3 regions of the Nonomuraea sp. NPDC002799 genome follow, and region 3 is predicted to be linked to each of the others. Evidence: riboswitches for the same ligand, from Rfam matches in the RefSeq annotation. Region 3 holds a riboswitch; each other region holds the start of a gene.
The links. A riboswitch is a leader RNA that binds a small molecule or an ion and turns the genes downstream of it on or off. The one in region 3 is predicted to bind cyclic di-AMP.
Positions count from the first base shown of each region.

Region 1: linked by a shared signal. The riboswitch ahead of ACWD0F_RS08580 (C40 family peptidase) and the one ahead of ACWD0F_RS15860 (CHAP domain-containing protein) in region 3 are both predicted to bind cyclic di-AMP.
Region 2: linked by a shared signal. The riboswitch ahead of ACWD0F_RS28470 (C40 family peptidase) and the one ahead of ACWD0F_RS15860 (CHAP domain-containing protein) in region 3 are both predicted to bind cyclic di-AMP.

Region 1 covers NZ_JBSFVA010000003.1:388,481-392,717, reverse strand. The annotation lists gene ACWD0F_RS08590 (LysR family transcriptional regulator) at 1-392, opposite strand, end outside; gene ACWD0F_RS08585 (class I SAM-dependent methyltransferase) at 465-1,160, shown strand; cyclic di-AMP (ydaO/yuaA leader) riboswitch at 1,461-1,622, shown strand; gene ACWD0F_RS08580 (C40 family peptidase) at 1,696-2,220, shown strand; gene ACWD0F_RS08575 (hypothetical protein) at 2,607-3,431, shown strand; gene ACWD0F_RS08570 (hypothetical protein) at 3,476-3,697, opposite strand; gene ACWD0F_RS08565 (M48 family metallopeptidase) at 3,707-4,237, shown strand, end outside.
Region 2 covers NZ_JBSFVA010000017.1:92,710-96,946, forward strand. The annotation lists gene ACWD0F_RS28460 (branched-chain amino acid aminotransferase) at 1-815, opposite strand, end outside; gene ACWD0F_RS28465 (3-isopropylmalate dehydrogenase) at 1,038-2,084, opposite strand; cyclic di-AMP (ydaO/yuaA leader) riboswitch at 2,184-2,325, shown strand; gene ACWD0F_RS28470 (C40 family peptidase) at 2,350-2,919, shown strand; gene serA (phosphoglycerate dehydrogenase) at 3,460-4,237, opposite strand, start outside.
Region 3 covers NZ_JBSFVA010000007.1:94,970-99,206, reverse strand. The annotation lists gene ACWD0F_RS15875 (hypothetical protein) at 1-872, shown strand, start outside; partial or broken gene ACWD0F_RS15870 (LysR family transcriptional regulator) at 1,026-1,475, opposite strand; gene ACWD0F_RS15865 (alpha/beta fold hydrolase) at 1,534-2,361, shown strand; gene ACWD0F_RS15860 (CHAP domain-containing protein) at 2,433-3,131, opposite strand; cyclic di-AMP (ydaO/yuaA leader) riboswitch at 3,144-3,281, opposite strand; gene ACWD0F_RS15855 (Gfo/Idh/MocA family protein) at 3,399-4,237, opposite strand, start outside.

The sequences.
Region 1 (4,237 bases), on a different contig from region 3:
TCCCCTGAGCGCACGGTCAGCGCCAGCTCGACGTCAGGGTGCCGCTGCGCGAAGGCGCGGAACCGTTCCGGCAGGTAGCTGGTGGCCGCGCTGGGGAAGGCCGAGACCCGCACCCGCCCCGCCTGCGCGACGGCGAACGCCCGCAGCCGCGTCTCGAACAGCCTCATCCCCTTCAGCACCTCCCCGGCCTGCTCCAGCGCGGCCAGCCCGGCATCCGTGGGCCGCACGCCGCGAGGCAGCCGGTCGAACAGGCGCACTCCGGTCCGCCGCTCCAGCGCGCCGATCTGCCGGGAGACGGCGGGCTGGGTCATCGACAACTCCTGCGCCGCCGCCGAGAACGATCCCAGCCTTCCGACCTCGGCGAGCACCTTCAGCGACCACACATCAAGCATGTGTGCAGCTTATGGGTCGCATGCCGAACCCGCAGTGGTGCTCATACCGCTCGCTCGGCCATCCTCAGGCGTATGGAGACAATGGACAACAATCAGCTCACCTGGCTCGGCGACGTGCTCGGCAGCGGGCGGTCACGGGTGCTCGACGCCGGGTGCGGACGGGGCGAACTGGCCGCCGCGCTCCTGGGGCGGGGCCACGACGTGACGGCGATCGACGTCTCGGAGCACGCCGTTGCGGCGGCCCGGGGCGCCGGGGTGCCCGCGCGGCGGGCCGACTTCGCTTGCTACTACGACGAAGAGCCGTTCGACGCGATCGTCATGTCACTGTCGCTGCACCACATGCACCCTTTGACGGCGGTGCTGGATCGCGCGTCCGCCCTGCTCAGGAGAGGTGGGCTGCTGGTCGTCGACGAGTTCGCCTGGGACTGGGCCGACCCGGCGGCGGCCGCCTGGTTCTACGATGCCGGATCGTTGCTGGCCGCCGCGGGGGTGGCGGATTTTCCGCGTGAGCCCGGCCGTGATCCGGCCGAGCGGTGGCGGGCGGCCCACGCGGACCACTCGTCCGCCGTCGACATGCTGGCCGCCGTCGGGGAGCGGTTCGAGGCGCCGGACGTACGGCCAGAGCCCTACTTGTCCCGATATATCGCCGGAAAGCTGATAAATGGCGGCACTGGCGTCGTGGACGAGTTGTGGCGCATCGAACGGGAGCGGATCGCGTCCGGGCGATTGCCGCACACCGGCTTCCGCTTGACCGCGCAGCGGATGTGACGGATGTGACGGATGTGACGGGTGGGACCTGACACAGTCAGCCGTCCAGAAGTGTGAGAAGGGTCACTTTTCGATAACAGAACCTGGTGCTCCAGCAGGGGTTTCGAACCTTACTGACCCCTTTTTCTGATCTTTACAAGCTGGCTGGTGTTTTGCCGATTCTTGACCTCTCGGCGTAGCTTCTGGCGTCGCGGCGAACAAGCCATGTCAGCCGCGAGCCGACATCGGTTCCCCCGATGTGAGCCAGATAAGAATCCGCCGGTCACCGCTGATCTTTCCCAGAGCAAAACCTTGATCAGCGGCTTCGACCTGCCGAATCCGTGCAGCCAGGAGCACGGAACCGGGGACCCAGCGATCCCCCTTTGCAGGGATCAGGGGTGAATCGGCGCGCCATTCGCGCCGTAGGGCGACTTCCAGGCCCGAATCCGTCAGCTAACCCGGTAGGCGTTCGTGGAAGACACAAGGAGAAATCCTGTCTACCTCCCTGCACAACCCCCGCCTGTCCCGCATTGCCCTGAGCGGCGTAGCGCTCACCATGACCGTGACGGCCGGAGGTTTGGTCCTCCAGGCCCCCACGGCCCAGGCGGCGACCAGAGGTTCGGCCGGAATCTCCACGGTCAAGGCGGTCAAGGCCGTCGCCGTGACCGCGAAATCGGCCAAGGCCACCTCCAAGAGGTCGGCCAGAATCGCCCGGCAGAAGGTGAAGGCCCGCAGGGCCGTCGCGGTGGCCAAGGGCCAGGTCGGTGATCCGTACCGTTACGGAGCCACCGGACCCGGCTCGTTCGATTGTTCCGGTCTCGTCCAGTACGCCTGGAAGAAGGCCGGGGTGAGACTCCCGCGCGTGGCGAGCAGCCAGTTCGTCCGTATCAGGACCAAGATCTCTTGGCGCAATCTCAAGCCAGGCGACCTGATGTTCTTCAGCGGGCTCGGCCACGTGGGCATGTATGTCGGCAAGGGCAAGATGATCCATTCGCCTCGGACAGGCGAGCGGGTGCGCATCGACAAGCTGGGCGGGTGGCGCAAGTCGTCGTTCGTCGGCGCGGTCCGTCCCGGCGCGTGAAGAAGCCCCGCCCGAATCTTTCTCATTCGGGCGGGGCTCTTCTCATCGGCGCTCTTTTGCGGCAGACGTTTTTAGATGATTTTTTACGGCGGAGCCAACGGCACGCCATCCGCCGCACGTGGCGAGGGCCTCCAGGGAGACGGCCTCTGACCCGCACACCCGCCCCGCCGTTACGGCGCACCGCCGGCCGGCGAGGTGGTGCACGGGGCTGGGTGTGGCGCGTGGGCGTGCGCGGCGTTGGATGTGGTGCGTGGGCGTGCGCGGGGCTGGATGTGGCGCCCTGGGTGTACGCGGGGCGTACACGGCCGCTGTGGAGGTGCGCAGGCCCCTCAGGGTGGCGCTGGGGCGCTCAGGGCAGGGGATGGGGCCGACTACGATCGGGCATCGTGTCCGAGCCGGTGAGCCGACGAGCGGCAGTCACCTGCCTGCTCCTGCTCGCCGTGCCCGCCAGCGCCCCCACCCCTGAATCGCCCGTCCTTCCCCCCGGCGTGCGGGAGTTGTGGAGCGAGGGGCAGGTCGTCGCCCACGGGGTGTACTCCGTGGTCGTCGGGCATCACGTCGCGCCCGTGCCGGTGGATGAGCTGCACGAGATGGCCCGCCGGGCGGATACGGCAGGGCAGCGGGTCTCGGCCGTGCTCGGCAGGCGTGTGCGGCCTGTGGTGGTCGTTCCGGCGAGCACCGGGGAGGCGGCCGCGCTGGCCCGGGTGCCGAGGGTGGACGGGCTGGCGGCGGTGGCCGACGGCGGGCGGGTGATCGTCGTGCCCGAGTTCTTCGCCAGGCTGAACTCCACCGGCAAGGACGTCGTTCTCACCCACGAGCTCACCCATGTGGCGGCCGGCACCGAACGCCTGCCGATCTGGTTGTACGAAGGCTTCGCCGACTACGTCGCCTACCGCGACGCCGGGTTGCCCGTGAAGATCGCCGCCGCCGAGCTCACCGCCGAGGTGCGCGCCGGACGACTGCCGAGCGCATTGCCGGGACCTGCGGCTTTTGCGGTGGATGGCCGGGACCCGATCCGGCTTGCGCGGGCGTACCAGGAGGCCTGGCTGGCGTGTCGCTTCCTCGCTGACCGGTTCAGTGAGAGGACCCTGGTGAGGCTCTACCGTGATGCCCAGGCGGCCGGGGTCGATCAGGCGCTCGCCCCGCTGGGGCTCTCCGTCGCCACACTGACGGCACGGTGGCGCGACTACGTGCGGGATCGGCTCGCGTAGCAAGGGGGAGGCAGATGAGCGGACGACAGGACGCGGACGACGCATCACCGGCTGGGGAGGAGCCCGGTAGTGCGGCTTCCGTCCCGGGGGCGGACCCGCCCGGTGAGGCTGTGCCGGTGGGCGGCGGCGAACGGTCCGAGGCTGTGCCGGTGACGAGCGGCGAACGGTCCGAGGCTGTGCCGGTAGGCGGCGGGGAACGGTCCGGTGGCGCCACGACGGCCGTGGACGCCGACCGGATCGCCGTGGCAGGCGAGGAGCGGGGGCATGGTGGGGACGTGAAGCACGATGACGACCCGGAGGCCACGGCGCCCGGGGCTTCCGGGCACGACGACGGACCGGAGGCCACGGCGCGCGGGGCCTCCGCGAACGGCACGGCGGCGGACGGCGGCGGACGGTTGCGGCGGCAGGCCGGGGTGGCTCTGGTGCTGCTCGGCCTGGTGATGGTGGCCGTGGCCGTGTTCAGCACCCCCTGGCACCTGCTGACCTCGGGTCCGCCCGAACCGGCCCGCGACTTCACCGCCGCCCAGATCGCCAGGTCGCAGGCGTTCGACGCGGCCACGACGTTGCCCAGCTACCTCTCGCTGGCGCTCACCGTCATCTTCACGGGGCTGCTGGTGGCCACCCCGTTCGGGGCGAAGGTGCTGGGCCGGCTCAAGGGCCCATGGTGGCTCCGCGTGGTGCTCGGCGTCGTCGTGATCACCGTGATCGTCGAGGTGATCAGGCTGCCGCTGGGCATCTGGTTCGAGACGATCCTGCGCGACTACGGCCTGTCCGTCCAGGACTGGGCTGGCTGGGCCGGTGACCGG
Region 2 (4,237 bases), on a different contig from region 3:
GACTCCCTGGTGATGCCGGGCAGCAGGGTGCCGGTCAGGGACGGGGTGACGAGCTTGTTGCCGAAGACGAAGAAGAGGTTCATGCCGCCCATCTCCTCGACGTACTTGTGCTCGCCGGCGTCCAGCCACACCACCTGGTCGCAGCCGTTCGCCACGGCCTGCCGCTGCGCCACGAAGGCGGCCGCGTAGTTGCCGCCGCACTTGGCGAAGCCGGTGCCGCCGGGGGCGGCGCGCGTGTACTCCGTGGACAACCAGACCGAGACGGGCTTGATGCCCCCCGTGAAGTAGGAGCCCGCCGGGGAGGCGATGACCAGATACTTGTAGGACTTGGAGGGATAGTTGACCCCGAGCCCGGCCTGGGTGGCGATCATGAACGGGCGCAGGTAGAGGCTGTGGCCCTCGGCCGTGGGCACCCACGCCTGGTCGGTCTCCACCAGCAGTTCGAGCGAGTCGACGAAGGTCTCCTCGGGCAGCTCGGGCATGGCCATGCGGAGGGCCGAGCGGTTGAAGCGGGCGGCGTTGGCGTAGGGCCGGAACGTCACGATCGAGCCGGTGGTCTGCCGATAGGCCTTGAGGCCCTCGAACAGCTCCTGCGCGTAGTGGAAGACCGAGGTGGCCGGATCAAGCGAGAGCGGGCCGTACGGGAGAAGCCTGGCGTCGTGCCAGCCCTCGCCCTCCGTGTAGTCGACCGAGATCATGTGGTCGGTGAAGGTCTGCCCGAATCCCGGGTTCGCCAGTACCTGCTCCCGCTCGGCCGCGGTGCGAGCGTGGTCGGATAGCTGCACGTCGAAGCTGAGCTTCTGAGCGATGGTCATGACGTCGGTCCTTCTCTCTGCGACTACTGCGAAATCTAGCGAAACTACCAGTTCTCCGGTTTTCGATGCCGGACAGCATCCTCGCGGAGGGCAGCTCGTACTTCCTATTGTCTCGCTATATGGGATGACAAGCGGCCGATGGGGTGGTTGGAACCTGCGGACGCGAAAAAGCGCCCGGCAGTCCTCATCGGACCGCCAGGCGCTGTGGGGGGCTAGGCGGTCCTAGCCGGATACTCGCGCGGTGATGTCGTTGCCGATCTCGCTGGTGCTGCGACCGGCCCAACCGGCCAGCCGGTCCACGATGTCGTCGGCGACCGCCTGCTCGACCCTGGCCGCCTCGGTGTGCAGGCCCAGGTGCGAAAGGAGCATGGCGACCGACAGGATGGTGGCGGTCGGGTCGGCCTTGCCCTGCCCGGCGATGTCGGGGGCGCTGCCGTGCACCGGCTCGAACATGCTCGGCGCGGTGCCCTCGGGGTTGATGTTGCCGCTGGCCGCCAGGCCGATGCCACCGGCGATGGCCGCGCCGAGGTCGGTGATGATGTCGCCGAACAGGTTGTCGGTGACGATCACGTCGAACCGCTCCGGCTGGCTCACGAAGAACATCGTGGCCGCGTCGATGTGGCTGTAGTCGGTCGTGACCTCGGGGAACTCCTCGGCCACCCGGTTGACCGTGCGCTGCCACAGGTCGCCCGCGTAGGTGAGCACGTTGGTCTTGTGGACGAGCGTGAGCTTCTTGCGGGGCCGCGACTGGGCCTTCTGGAACGCGTAACGCACCACGCGCTCGACGCCGTAGGCGGTGTTGAGCGACTCCTGAGTGGCGATCTCGTGCGGCGTGCCGCGCCGCATGACGCCGCCGGTGCCCGCGTAGAGGCCCTCGGTGCCCTCACGGACGACGATCATGTCGATGTTCTCGGCCGGGGTGTCGGCCAGCCGCGTCTCCACCCCGGGGAACAGCTTGACCGGGCGCAGGTTGACGTAGTGGTCGAACGCGAACCGGAGCCGCAGGAGCAGGTCGCGCTCCAGGATGCCCGGCGGCACGCTGGGGTCGCCCACGGCGCCGAGCAGGATCGCGTCGTAGCCGCGCAACTCGTCGAGCACCGCGTCGGGGAGCGTCTCGCCGGTGCGGTGATAGCGCGCGGCTCCCAGGTCGTAGTGGGTGGGCTCGATCTTCGTGCCCACGGCTTCCAGGACCTTGAGTCCTTCGGCTACGACCTCGGTGCCGATGCCGTCACCAGGGATGACGGCCAGGCGGATGTTACGCGACTCCATGGGCCGTACCTTACCGGCTCGTCTCGACTGACGGGCACACCGTCTCATTTTTTGGACGTCCGATTTGTTAGGTATTGCGCCTTTTTGACCGTTTCGTTAGAGTCCGAGACGCCTAATCCACACAGCCGCTGTGTGGAGCCGGGGACCCACTTTCCCCCCAGGGGCGAATCGGCACCCGCCGTAGGGCTACTTCCAGGCCCGAGCCCGTCAGCTAACCCGGTCGGCCACATGGAAGGACAGTTCACTGTCTCGCATCGCCATTCTCGTGGTGGCGGGCACCGCCGGGCTCTTCGCCCTGGCCGGCCCCGCCCAGGCAGCAGCCGCCCCCAAGGCCGCCCCCAAAGACGGCTCCGAAACGACGACCCTGACCGGCCCCCAGGTCAAACGTATCCAGCAGGCACGCGACAAGCCCGCCTGGAAGACCGCCCTCGACTTCGCCATGGACAAGCAAGGCGTGCCGTACGTCTGGGGCGGAACCAGCAAACGGGGTTACGACTGCTCGGGGCTCATGCTCCGGGCCTATGAGAAGGCGGGGATCGAGCTGCCCCGCACCGCCGCGGAGCAGTACGGCGCCTTCGACAAGAAGATCACCTGGAACGATCTAAAGCCAGGTGACCTGGTCTTCTTCAGCGGCCTCGGGCACGTGGGCATGATCTCCAAGCCCGGTTTCATGGTCCACGCGCCGCACACCGGTGACGTGGTGAAGGAGGAGCGGCTGTCGGCCTGGCGCAGGACCGCCTTCGTCGGCGCGGTCCGCCCCGACCCCAAGGGCGTACGACAGTGGGCCGAGCAGCGCCGCACTCCGGCGCCCTCGATGCTGACCGCGACCCTCTGACCAGCGCCGGGTGGCCCCGCGACGGCGGGGCTGCCCGGCGGCCGGCTCATTCCGCCGGGTGGACAGAGCTCGGCTCGTTCCGCCGGCGGAATTCCGGGACCGCGTCCTATCGGCCGGAGTCCTGGGGGGCGCCGCCGTTGTCCCTGCGGTCCAGCGCGATCTGCACGGCCTCGACGGCCTCGTCCTCGTGCTCCTCGGCACGGTTCCAGGCATACATCTCGTACATGTGAGTCATCTCTTTTCGCGGGCGCGTTCCAAAGGACGTCGGATCCCGGTCGCGAACCCGACCGGGCCTGATCTCGTGGTCCGGGTCACGGACCGAACGAAAGGGACTTGACGGCCGACGCGACGCCGCACACCGCGGCGGGTCGTCGACCTGCCCTAACAGGCCCCGCCGCGGCAGGTAATAAGTACGAGAACCTGGCGCATTTCCGTCAACGATACCCCAGCCATCTCGTTGGACGTCCTACTATCTCGCATGGTGAGACGAAAAAGGCCGCCGTCCCCGGTGGGGACGGCGGCCTGCGCGACTGGGGGAGGTCAGTCCTCCAGGTCCACCGAACGGCCGCTGTCGGCGCCGATCTCGGCCACGATCTGCTCGACCACGTCGGCCGGGATCGCGGAGTCGACCGTCAGCGCGATGAGCGCCTTGCCGCCCTTGACGTCACGGGCCACCTGCATCGAGGCGATGTTGATGCCGTGCTCGCCGAGGAGGCGGCCGACCACGCCGACGATGCCGGGACGGTCGGCGTAGGTCAGGAAGCACAGGTGAGCCGTCGGCTCGATCTCCATCTCGTAGCCGTTGACCTCGACGATCTTCGTGATCTGGCGGGGCCCGGACAGGGTGCCGGAGACCGAGACCTGGCGGCCGTCGGCGAGCACGCCGCGCACGGTCACCACGTTGCGCCAGTCAGGGCTCTCCGAGCTGGTCACCAGCTCGACGCTGAGGCCGCGGTCCTTGGCGAGCAGCGGCGCGTTGACGTAGGTGACCTGCTCCTCGATCACGTCGGCGAACACGCCCTTGAGCGCGGCCAGCTCGAGCACCCGCACGTCCTGCGCGGCGATCTCGCCGCGTACCTCGATGTCGAGCTTGGTGGCGACCTCGCCGGCCAGCGCGGTGAAGACCCGGCCCAGCTTCTCGGCCAGCGGCAGGCCCGGCTTGACGTCCTCGGCGACCGCGCCGCCCTGGACGTTGACGGCGTCCGGCACGAACTCGCCCGCCAGCGCCAGCTTCACGCTCCGCGCGACCTGGGTGCCGGCCTTCTCCTGGGCCTCGTGCGTGGAGGCGCCCAGGTGCGGGGTGGCGACGACCTGGTCG
Region 3 (4,237 bases):
GACGGCTGGAGTCCGGGCTGGACCTGATCGGCCAAGCGCGCGGCGACAACGAACGGCGAGCGCTTCGCGTCGAACAGCTGGCGATCGCCGCCGCCTCACATACGGAGGCGTTGGCTCGGCTGGCCGGGGACAACGCCGACGGGCTGCTCTGGCTTGGCGCCGCGCGCATTCAGCAGGCATGGGCGATTCGCGGCGGGTTTTCCGCCGCGTACGTGGGCGAGGACCGCTTCGTCCGTTTCCTGCAGGTGCTGTCGAGCGCGGCCGGCCCGCTGCAGCAGGCCGCCGAGGAGTTGCCGGACGATCCCGTGCCGTGGGACCGGCTGCAGTGGCACGGGATCGGCATGCAAGCAGGCAGGCAGGAGCTCGACCGTATCTGGACGGAGCTGACCGCTCGCGATTCCCAGTTGTACCTCGGACATTACGGCCGAGCTCAGGCACTGTGCGCGAAATGGTACGGCTCTGACGAACAACTGCTCGCCTTCGCCCGAAAGGTGACGGCGTCCGCGCGTCCGGGCGACCCGGTGACCGCCATGGTGCCGCTGGCTCACTTCGAGATCGTGTGGAGTGAGATCAACGGCACTGAGCAACCTGCTCAGGGCCTCCTGGAGGCCTACTTCGGCAGCTCCGACGTGGCGGACTCGCTGATCGAGGCGGCCGGCAAATGGCGTGACGGCAGCCGGCCACATCCGCGCGCCTTGGACGCCATGCACTTGTTCGGCGCCGCGTTCTACTTCGGCGGGCACCTGACCCGCGCGCAGCGCATGCTGGCGGACGCGGGCAGGCGCATGCCGGAGATCTTGCCGTGGTCGGCTGCGTCTCCCCTGCCAGGGCGCCGCTACGCCCGCGTGCGCCGGGACCTGGGGCTTTCGTAGGCGTGCGCCGCGGTCCTGCTGGTGGCGAGCATGGCCGGGCCCGCCCGCCGTTGGTGATCCGGACAGTCCGTAGAAATCTACAATGTAAAGGCGGCGTGCGGGAACGACGGCCACCATGTCGTGCGTGCTGAGCGGGATGGTGTGCAGGCCGGGCGCGGGCAGGGTGACCACGCCCACCTCGGCGGCCCCGGCGCGCAACCAGGCGCGGATGTCGTCGTCGACGCCTTCGAACAGGCGAACCCGGACCTGCGGGTAGCGGTCGGTGAAGGCGCGCAGCAGCCGGGCGACGAGCGTCCCGGTGGCGCTGGGCAGGCTGGCCAGGCGCAGCTCCCCGGTGACCTGTCCGGCGGCGGAGGCGACGTCGGCGCGGATGAGGTCGAAGTGCCGCAACGTCTCGCGGGTGCGGTCGAGCGCCCGGCGGCCGGCCTCGGTGAGGGCGATGCCGTCTCGGTGACGCACGAACAGGGGCGCGCCGAGCTCGCGTTCGAGGGTGGCGATGGCCCGGCTGACGGCGGGCTGCGACATGCCGAGGTGCTCGGCGGCGGCGGTGAAGCCGCCGTGCCCGGCGACCGCGACGAGCACTCTGAGCTGCGCCAATGTCATGCCGACATACCCTAACTGGTATTTGACCACGCCATGATCAGCACCCGATCGTTATGCCATGGGCAAGCGAATGACGATCGAGGTAGACGGCCGGCAGGCCGGCTTTCTGACGGCGGGGGAGCGGGGCCCGGTGGTCCTGCTGCTGCACGGCACCTACTGGAGCCGGGTCTGGCAGCCGGTGCTCGGCGACCTGGCGGCGGCCGGTCTGCGTCCCGTCGCGGTCGACCTGCCGGGGCTGGGGCGTTCGGCAGGGGAGCTCACGGCGGCGACCGCGACCGTGCCCGCGCTGGCGGAGTGGGTGGGGCGGTTCGCCGCCGCGTACGCGTCCGTCTCCGGGGCCGGCGAACCGCTGGCGGTGGCCGGGCACGACATCGGCGGCGCCGTCGCCCAGCACCTGCTGGCCGGCGGTTTCGTGGGCCGGCTGGCGCTGGTGAACTCGGTCCTGTACGACTCCTGGCCGGTGCCCGGCGTGGCCCGCTTCCGCGACCCGGCCGTGGTGGCCGCCACGACCGTGGCGGAGCTGCTGGCCGCCCGGCGCACGGCGGTGACGACCGCCCTGGGCCGCCCGGCCTCGGAGGCGGAGCTGGCCGGCTATCTCGACCCGTGGAACGACCCGCGGGTCTGCCGGTCGTGGATGGCGCTGGCGGGCGCGGCCGACAGCCGCTACACCCTCGACCTCGTGCCCGCGCTCAAGGCCGATGAGAGGCCGAAACTGCTGGTGTGGGGCGAGGACGACACCTTCCAGGAGGTACGGCACGCCGAACGGTTCGCCGCCGAGATGCCGAACACCAGACTCGTCCGCATCCCGCGGGCCGGTCACATCCCGATGGAGAACGACCCCGCCGCCGTCGCCCGCGCACTGGCCGGCTTCTTCCTGGAACGGTGACCCCGGTGCCGGGTGAACGCGGAAGAGCGCGCGTCCCGGGTGGGACGCGCGCTCTTTCTACCGAAGTGCGATCAGGCGCGGTAGTCGGGGTAGCCGTAGCCGACGACCTGGCCCTTCGGCCGGACCCGCTCTTCGACGGCGCCGTTGCCGGTGTTACCCTCGATGGTGGAGATGGTGCCGTTCTCGTTGTCCTTCACGACGAACCCGACGTGCTGGATGTCGTCGATGTCCTTGCTGCCGCTCCAGGAGAAGAAGACGACGGCGCCGGGCTTGGCGTCGGTGCCGAAGCGGTGGTTGGCCTTGAACCACTTGGCGTGGGCGACGGTGTAGGCGTCCCAGCCGACCTGCGGGCGGGCACCGGTCTGCTCGCCGACCCAGGACACGAACATCGAGCACCAGGCGGCGTTCAGGTAGGCGGCGCGGTTGCCGCCGTCACGGGCGATGGTCTCGGCGGCGCGCTTCGAGCCGGCGTACCACTCCTGGAACTTGGTGCCGCCGCCGTTGGCGTTCTCCGAGGTGCCGACCTGAGATCTGGCGAAGTCGAGAACCTGCGCGGCGGTGACGTTGACCGTGGTCTCGTCCTTGGCGGCCTTGCGGGCGGCCAGGGCGGTGTCCGGGTGCCTCGCGGCGGTGGCCGCGGCGGCTCCGGTGGCGGCGTCGGCGCTGGCCGTGGCGGTGTGGGCTCCGAACGCGGAGGCGGCGATGGTGGCGCCGAGGAGGGCGCGGGCGATGGTGGTCTTCGGGGCAGAGAGGATACGGTGTTTGGCCATCGAGGGGGTTACTCCTTGCTTCCATGCCGCTTACCGGGTTAGCTGACGGGTTCGGGCGTGGAAGCTGCCCTACGGCACCGAAGTGCCGATTCACCCCAAAGGACATGGGTCCCCGGTTCCGCCCAGGGGCGGATTCAGCGGTCACAGGACGTTCCTGTGATGTGTCATGCGATGGTTGGACATTTCCGGACAAACCGGACGTATGCCACGAGATGCCTCATAAGGTAATACATGCGGCAAGAGGATTACAAGTGGATAAAGCTTCCGCTAGGCAAGTTGCCCGCGAGCGTCGGCCAGAAGCCCCATCATGGCAAGGGATTCGTCAAGGGGCATGATCGAACTTTCGGTCCTGCCCTCGGCCGTGGCCGCGCGGACCTCGCGGAGCTCCCCGGCGTATCCGTTGTCCGCCGGATCGAGCACGAGCTCTTCCGGCTCCATGGAGGGCCCGGTGAGGAGAATCCGCTGCGGGGCCCAGAACGGCGCCTGGATCTCCGCCCGCATCTGGGTGCCCACGACACGGGCGTCGTTCGGGTAAGTCGCGAGCAAAGAGGTCTCCACCAGGGCCTTCCTGCCACCCGGATAGAGCAGCACGCCGCCCGCCTCCGCGTCCACCCCGTTGGGCGCCAGTGACCCGGTGATCCGCAGGTCGTCGGGCATGCCAAGGAGGAGCTGAGCCAGGCCGAACGGGTAGATCCCCAGGTCGAGCAGGGCGCCGCCGCCCAGTTCCGGCGCCCACAGCCGGTGCGCGGGATCGTAGGGCAGGGTGAAGCCGAAGGAGGCCTGCACCGAGCGGAGCTCGCCGAAGCGCGGATCGGCCGCCACCCGCTGGATGAGCGGGTTGAACCGCATCCACATGGCCTCCATCAGGAACACGCCCGCCTCCCGCGCCAGGCGTACCATCTTCTCGGCGTCGGCCAGGGTCGCGGCCAGCGGCTTCTCGCACAACACCGCCTTGCCCGCGGCGATGGCGGCCTCGGCGACCGCCAGGTGCTGGGCGTGCGGCGTGGCCACGTAGATCGCGTCCACTGCCGGGTCGGCGCACAGCCGCTCATAGGAGTCGTAGGCCGACTCCGCGCCCAGCGTCGCGGCCAGGTCGCGCGCCCGGC